One region of the Cellulomonas fulva genome, then DNA from elsewhere that is predicted to be linked to it. Evidence: riboswitches for the same ligand, from Rfam matches in the RefSeq annotation. Region 1 holds a riboswitch; the other holds the start of a gene.
The links. A riboswitch is a leader RNA that binds a small molecule or an ion and turns the genes downstream of it on or off. The one in region 1 is predicted to bind S-adenosylmethionine.
Positions count from the first base shown of each region.

Region 2: it holds a riboswitch for S-adenosylmethionine, as region 1 does, so the genes downstream of both, KIN34_RS03745 (methylenetetrahydrofolate reductase) here and KIN34_RS06965 (rhodanese-like domain-containing protein) in region 1, are expected to answer to the same signal.

Region 1 is NZ_JAHBOH010000001.1:1,557,520-1,560,912, forward strand. It holds gene KIN34_RS06960 (O-succinylhomoserine sulfhydrylase) at 1-1,107, opposite strand, end outside; gene KIN34_RS06965 (rhodanese-like domain-containing protein) at 1,104-1,517, opposite strand; SAM riboswitch class I at 1,523-1,620, opposite strand; SAM riboswitch class IV at 1,741-1,853, shown strand; gene KIN34_RS06970 (aminotransferase class V-fold PLP-dependent enzyme) at 1,893-3,311, shown strand; gene KIN34_RS06975 (DUF2867 domain-containing protein) at 3,321-3,393, opposite strand, start outside.
Region 2 is NZ_JAHBOH010000001.1:858,039-861,431, forward strand. It holds gene KIN34_RS17055 (TetR family transcriptional regulator) at 1-389, shown strand, start outside; gene KIN34_RS03735 (DNA-3-methyladenine glycosylase I) at 466-1,125, shown strand; gene KIN34_RS03740 (hypothetical protein) at 1,147-1,332, shown strand; SAM riboswitch class I at 1,429-1,525, shown strand; gene KIN34_RS03745 (methylenetetrahydrofolate reductase) at 1,566-2,582, shown strand; gene metE (5-methyltetrahydropteroyltriglutamate--homocysteine S-methyltransferase) at 2,656-3,393, shown strand, end outside.

The sequences.
Region 1 (3,393 bases):
GTGGGTGACGATCGACTTCGCGTCGCCCAGGTTGTTCGAGATGTCGACCAGGCGCAGCGCGTCGAGGAACGCGAACGTGGACTTCTTCGCGACCTCGGGCGGGGCGCCCTCGGGCACCCGCAGGTCGAACGTCACCACGGTCCCGCCGCCCGACTGCTGCCGCAGCGCGAGCTCGTGCTGGGGATGCGAGGGCAGGTACGGGTAGCGCACGGAGGCGACCGCCGGGTGCTCCTCGAGCCAGCGCGCGAGCGTGAGCGCCGACGCGGCCTGGTGCCGGACGCGCAGCGACATCGTCTCGAGGCCCTTGAGCAGCACCCACGCGTTGAACGGCGAGAGCGACGGTCCGGTGTTGCGGATCAGCGTCCGCACCGGCCCCTCGAGGAAGTCCGACGAGCCCAGGATCGCCCCGCCCAGCACGCGGCCCTGGCCGTCGATGTGCTTGGTGGCGGAGTACACGAGCACGTCCGCGCCCAGGTCGAGCGGCCGGGACAGCACGGGGGTCGCGAAGACGTTGTCGACGACGACGACCGCACCGGCCGCGTGCGCGAGCCGGCTCACCGCCTCGATGTCGACCAGGTCCTGCATCGGGTTGGACGGCGTCTCGAAGAAGACGACGTCGGCGGGCGTCGCGAGCGCCTGCTCCCACTGCGCGAGGACGTGGCCGTCCACGTAGTCGGTGCGCACCCCCCACTTCGCGAGGATCTCGTCGAAGATGACGACGCTGGACCCGAACAGCGCCCGCGCGGCGACGATCCGCGAGCCCTGGCCGACCAGCGCGGCGAGCGCCGTGAAGACGGCCGACATCCCGGTCGCGGTCGCGGAGCACGCCTGCGCGCCGTCGATCAGCCGCAGGCGCTCCTCGAACGTCGAGACGGTCGGGTTGTTGTAGCGCGAGTACAGGAACCGGTCGACGTCACCCGCGAACGCCGCCTCGGCCTGGCCCGCGGTGTCGTAGGTGAACCCCTGGGTGAGGAACAGGCCCTCGGAGAACTCGCCGAACTGCGAGCGGACGTGCCCGCCGCGGACCGCGAGCGTGTCGGGCCGCAGCGAGTCGACCGCCGCGCGGCCGGCGTCCCACGAGCCGGGGCCCGGGGCCCCCGCGGTCACGCCTGCCGCCAGGGCAGGCCGTCGGCGCGCCAGCCGGAGCGGCCGCGCTGCCCGTCGGGGCCGACGTCGCCCTCGAAGCCCTGCAGCACGTTGTAGGCCGGGCCGTACCCGGCCGCGGTGGCGGCCTGCGCCGCCGCGATCGAGCGCACGCCCGAGCGGCAGAGGAACACCACGGGCCGCCCGTCACCGGTCGTCAGGCCGGTCGCGCCGAGCTCGTCGAGGAAGCCCGGGTTGGGGCCCAGGGGCGTGACCCACTCGATGAACGCCGCGCGCCCGCCGAGCTCGTCGGCGTCGGGCACGCCGATCTGCTGCCACTCGCCCTCCGTGCGCACGTCGACGAGCAGCGCGCGCTCGTCGGACTGCAGTAGGTCCCAGGCCTGCTGGGGGGTGAGGTCACCTGCGTAGGACATCTGCTCCTCCATCGGTCCTGGCGGTAGCACCCTCGGCCAGGCCGGGGCCTGCGGGTTGCTGCGGCGTCGTCGAGCCAGATCTCTCGGCCGCTCTGGATGGTCCGACGAGGGTAACGCCCGCGATCGCGCGGCATCCACCTGGTGAACATGATGTCCCGCTCTGCGAGACGGCGGCCGGTCGGCGTTGACAGCCCGGCGCGGGTGTCGTCACCCTTGCGACCAAGGTCATGAGTGCCAGCGCGAAGCCCCGGCTCGCTGGCCGGCAACCCTCCTCCGCGGTGGGGTGCCCCGGGTGACGACCAGGCCTGCACCGTTCGGTGCGGGCAAGCGCGGGGCCAGGCGGAGCCGGGGTCCCCGGACCCACGGAGGTGCCCCATGACCGCGATCGCTGAGCGCCAGTCGTGTCCCGACGTCCGGACCGGCGCGTCCGGGACGACGTCCGACGAGGTGGCAGCACTGCTCCCGGTCGTCGGCGGCGACACCACGGTGCCGCTGGTGGACGGCTCGCAGGTCGTCTACGCGAACCTCGACTACGCGGCCAGCGCGCCCGCGCTGCGGACCGTCGCGGACCGCGTGACCGAGGTGCTGCCGCTGTACGCGTCGGTGCACCGGGGCGCGGGCTACCTGTCCCAGGTGTCGACCGCGCTGTACGAGGCCGCGCGGCAGACCATCGCGCGGTTCGTCGACGCGCGGGAGGACGACGTCGCGATCGTCACGCGCAACACCACGGACTCGCTCAACCTGCTCGCGGGCGTCGTGCCGGCCGGCGAGCGCGTGCTGGTGCTCGACCTCGAGCACCACGCCAACCTGCTCCCGTGGCTCCAGTCGAGCGACCCGCGCGGGCACCGCACGACGATCCTGCCCGTCGCGGCCACGGTCGCGGCGACGCTCGAGGTGCTGGCCGCCGAGCTGGCCCGCACGCCGTACGCGCTGGTCACCGTCTCGGGCGCGTCCAACGTCACGGGTGAGTCGCTGCCGCTCGACCGCGTGGTCGAGATCGCCCACGCTGCCGGGGCGCGCGTCGCCGTGGACGGCGCGCAGCTGGTCCCGCACCGCGGCTTCTCGCTCGCGCGCAGCGGCGTCGACTACATCGCCTTCTCCGGCCACAAGACGTACGCACCGTTCGGCGCGGGCGCGCTCGTCGGCCGGCGCGACTGGCTCGACACCGGGACGCCGTACCTCGCAGGGGGAGGTGCGGTGCGCGACGTGCGGACCGATCGCACGGTCTGGCAGCCCGCCCCCGCCCGGCACGAGGCCGGCTCGCCCAACGTCGTCGGCGCGATCGCGCTGGCGGAGGCGTGCGACACGCTCGCCGCGCTGCCCGCCGGTGCGCTCGAGGCGCACGAGACCGCGCTGCGCGCGCGGCTGGTCGCGGGGCTCGAGCAGCTCCCGGGCGTCCAGGTCGCGCGGATCTGGCCGGACTCCGACGAGCCGGTGGGCGTCCTGACGTTCACGGTCGCGGGCGAGAACCCGGGCCTCGTGGCCGCCTACCTCGCGGCCGAGCACGGCATCGGCGTGCGCGACGGCCGGTTCTGCGCGCACCCGCTGCTCGCACGCCTCGGGGCGTCCGAGGGCGCGATCCGCGCGTCGGTCGGGGTCGGCACGACGAGCGAGGCGGTCGACCGCCTGGTCGACGCGCTGCGCCAGTACGTCGAGCAGGGCGCGCGCTCGTCGTACGAGGTCGTCGACGGCTGCTGGGCCGTGGTCGACGACACGCGTCCGCTGCTGCCGGTGCACGGGCTGGACCACCTGGCGGGGACCGCCGCGGCCGCCTGCGGCCCGGCCCTCGACTGACGGCCGCGCTCAGTGCGCCGGCGCGAGCCGGCGGGCCGCCCGGCGGAGCATCGAGTCGACGACCGTGGGGTGCACCAGCCGC
Region 2 (3,393 bases), 700 kb from region 1:
GCACGACGACGCTGCTGTTCGCGGTCGGCCCGAACCGGCTGGCGTGGATGGAGGCGATGGTCGCGGCCCTCGAGGACACGCCGCTGGACGAGGCGACCAAGCTCCAGGCGGTCGGCGCGCTGAGCGGCCACCAGCTCGAGTGGGCACGACTCATGGACGCCGAGGGCACGCGGCAGCGGGCCGTCGCGGCCGCGCAGGGCCGGGACGGGTCCGACGAGGACTGGCACGACTCGGTGATCGCGCGCCTGGTCGACCCCGCCGAGCACCCCGCGATGGCGCGCGCGGTGGCGGGCGGCGCCCTGGACCCCGCGAACCAGCCCGTGGCGGGGCTCGACCTGGGCACCCGCCTGATCCTCGACGGCCTGGCCACCCTCATCGCCCGCACCTGACCCCGGCACGGGGTGGGGTCGGGTCGGTGTGCACAGGGGTCGTCCACGTGTCGGCGGGGGCGGGCAGACTGCCGTCATGGACCTGGGGACGGACGACGCGAGCGCACCCGGCGAGCCGGCACGGCCGGTGCCGGGCCGGCGGTGCTTCGGGGACGGCGACCCGCTCTACGAGCGGTACCACGACGACGAGTGGGGCCACCCGGTGCACGGCGAGGAGGCGCTGTTCGAGCGCCTGGCCCTCGAGGGCTTCCAGTCCGGCCTCGCCTGGATCACGGTCCTGCGCAAGCGCGAGGCCTTCCGCGCGGCCTTCGCGGGGTTCGACCCGGCGGTGGTCGCGACGTACGACGAGCGGGACGTCGAGCGGCTGCTGCAGGACGCGGGGATCGTGCGGAACCGGCAGAAGATCGAGGCCACCGTCGCGAACGCACGAGCCCTGCTCGCGCTGCACGCGTCCGGCCGCTCGCTCGACGCGCTGTTCTGGTCGTTCGCCCCGGACCGCACCCAGCACACGCGCCCGCAGACCTGGTCGGACGTGCCGGCGACCACCCCGGAGTCCAAGGCGCTGGCTCGCGAGCTGAAGTCGCTCGGGTTCCGGTTCGTCGGCCCGACCACGGCGTACGCGGCCATGCAGGCCTGCGGTCTGGTCGACGACCACCTGGCCGGCTGCCCGGTGGTCGGGGCAACGGCTGTGCTCCCCTCGGGTGATCTGGAGGTCGCGATCTCGGCAGACGGGTGAACGGGGGTTACAGTTCCGCGCATGACCGAGATGCCCGACGCCGACGGCCGGCTCGACGCCGTCCGCGGCGCCCAGGAGGCGCTCGGCGACACCACCCCGCCCGACGCGCGGGTGCTGCAGGCGGTCGAGGCCGGACTGCTCTCCGGTCTCGGCGCGAGCTCGAGCTGGGTCGACGTCCCGCACCAGCGCCCCCGCCTCACGTCCTGACGGCGACGGCGCCGCCCGTCCGCGGGACGGGTCGCCGACGTCTCGCAGGGTGAGAAGCCCTGCCCACCATGTGGTCCGGCGGCTTACGATCGCGGTCAACCATCCAGAGCGGCCGAGAGACCTGGCTCGTCGACGTCGCAGCAACCCCCCTCCGCGACGAGGGAGTGGGTGCTTCCGCCAGGATCGATGGAGTGGACGATGTCGCAGACCCTCGGTCTGAACAGGTCGCGCGCGTGAGCGCCGCGACGGTGGAACCGCCCGTGGCCCCCGCGCCGCGGGCGCAGGACGCGCACGCCGGCACCGGTGTGCACGTGGCCCCGGCGGCGCGACCGCTGGGCTCGGTGGACCGGCCGACGATCTCGTTCGAGCTGTTCCCCCCGCGCAACCCGCAGGCCGCGCCCCGCCTCTGGGAGACGGTCCGGCAGCTCGAGTCGGTGCACCCGGACTTCGTCTCGGTCACCTACGGCGCGGCCGGCAAGACGCGCGAGACCTCACGGGCCTTCGTGTCCCGCCTCCTGCAGGAGACGTCGCTGTCCCCCATCGCGCACCTGACCTGCGTGGGCACCAGCCGGGCGGAGATCACGGCGATCGTCGAGGAGTTCCTCGACGAGGGCGTGCGGTCCTTCCTGGCGCTGCGCGGCGACCCGCCCGCGGGCGAGCCGGACTGGCGACCGCACCCCGAAGGCGTCGAGACCGCGAGCGCGCTCGTCGAGCTGCTCCGGGAGATCGAGGCGCGCCGCTGCGTGGCGAGCCCCTCGCAGGCGGTGCGGGCGCGCGTGCGGCCGCTGTCGGTGTCCGTCGCGGCCTTCCCGCGCGGCAACGCGGCGACCGGCGGGACCCGGGCGCAGGACGTCGCGTCGCTGCTCGCGAAGCAGGACGCGGGTGCCGACTTCGCGATCACCCAGGTGTTCTACGACGCCGAGGCGTACCTGGGCCTGGTGGCCGAGGCGCGCGAGGCGGGCGTGGTCATCCCGATCATCCCGGGCATCATCCCGACCACCGACCCCGCCCGGCTGCTGCGCGTGCAGGAGCTGACGGGCGTCCCCGTGCCGCGTGACCTGCTCGACCACCTGGGCGCGGCCGACGACGAGCTGGACCGGCACCGCCGGGGCATCCGAGCCGGCGTGGACCTGATCAACGGGATCCTGGACGGCGGCGCGCCCGGCGTCCACGTCTACACGTACAACAAGCACGAGGCCGCGCTCGACCTGCTCGAGGGCGCCCGGCTGGACGGCAAGCAGCGCGACTGACCGCGTCGCCGCCGGCACCCGCACCACGGCAACCCGACCACAGCACCACCACGACACCGAAGGCTGGACCCTGATGAGCGAGACCCCGCAGTTCCCGACCGGCTCCGTGCTCGGCTACCCGCGCATCGGGCCGCGCCGCGAGCTCAAGAAGGCCATCGAGGCGTTCTGGGCCGGCCGGTCGACGGCCGACGAGGTCGAGGCGACGGCCGCCGAGCTGCGTCGTCGGACCCGCACGCGCCTGGCCGAGCTGGGCCTGCCCACGGACGTGCCCGCGATCCCGAGCGCGTTCTCCTTCTACGACCACGTGCTCGACGCGACCGCCGTCGTCGGCGCGATCCCGGCGCGGTTCGCCGACCTGGTCGGCGAGGACGGAAGCCTGGACCTGGCCGGCTACTCGACCGTCGCGCGCGGTCGCGGCGACGACCTGCCGCTCGAGATGACCAAGTGGTTCGACACCAACTACCACTACCTGGTCCCCGAGATCGGCCCGGAGACGGAGTTCCGCTACGTCGGCACGCGCCCGGTCGCGGAGTTCGTCGAGGCGCTGGCCGACGGCGTCGTGACGCGGCCCGTGCTCGTCGGGCCGGTGACGTACCTGGCGCTCGCGAAGGCGACCGAGGGCGCGCCGGACGACTTCTCCCCGATCGACCGCCTGCCCGACCTGCTGCCCGTGTACGCGGACCTGCTCCGCGACCTCGCCGCCGCCGGCGCCACGTGGGTCCAGCTCGAGGAGCCGGCCCTGGTCTCGGAGAGCATCGACGTGCCCGTCGAGCGCCTGCTCGCCGCGACCGTCGAGGCGTACCGCGCGCTC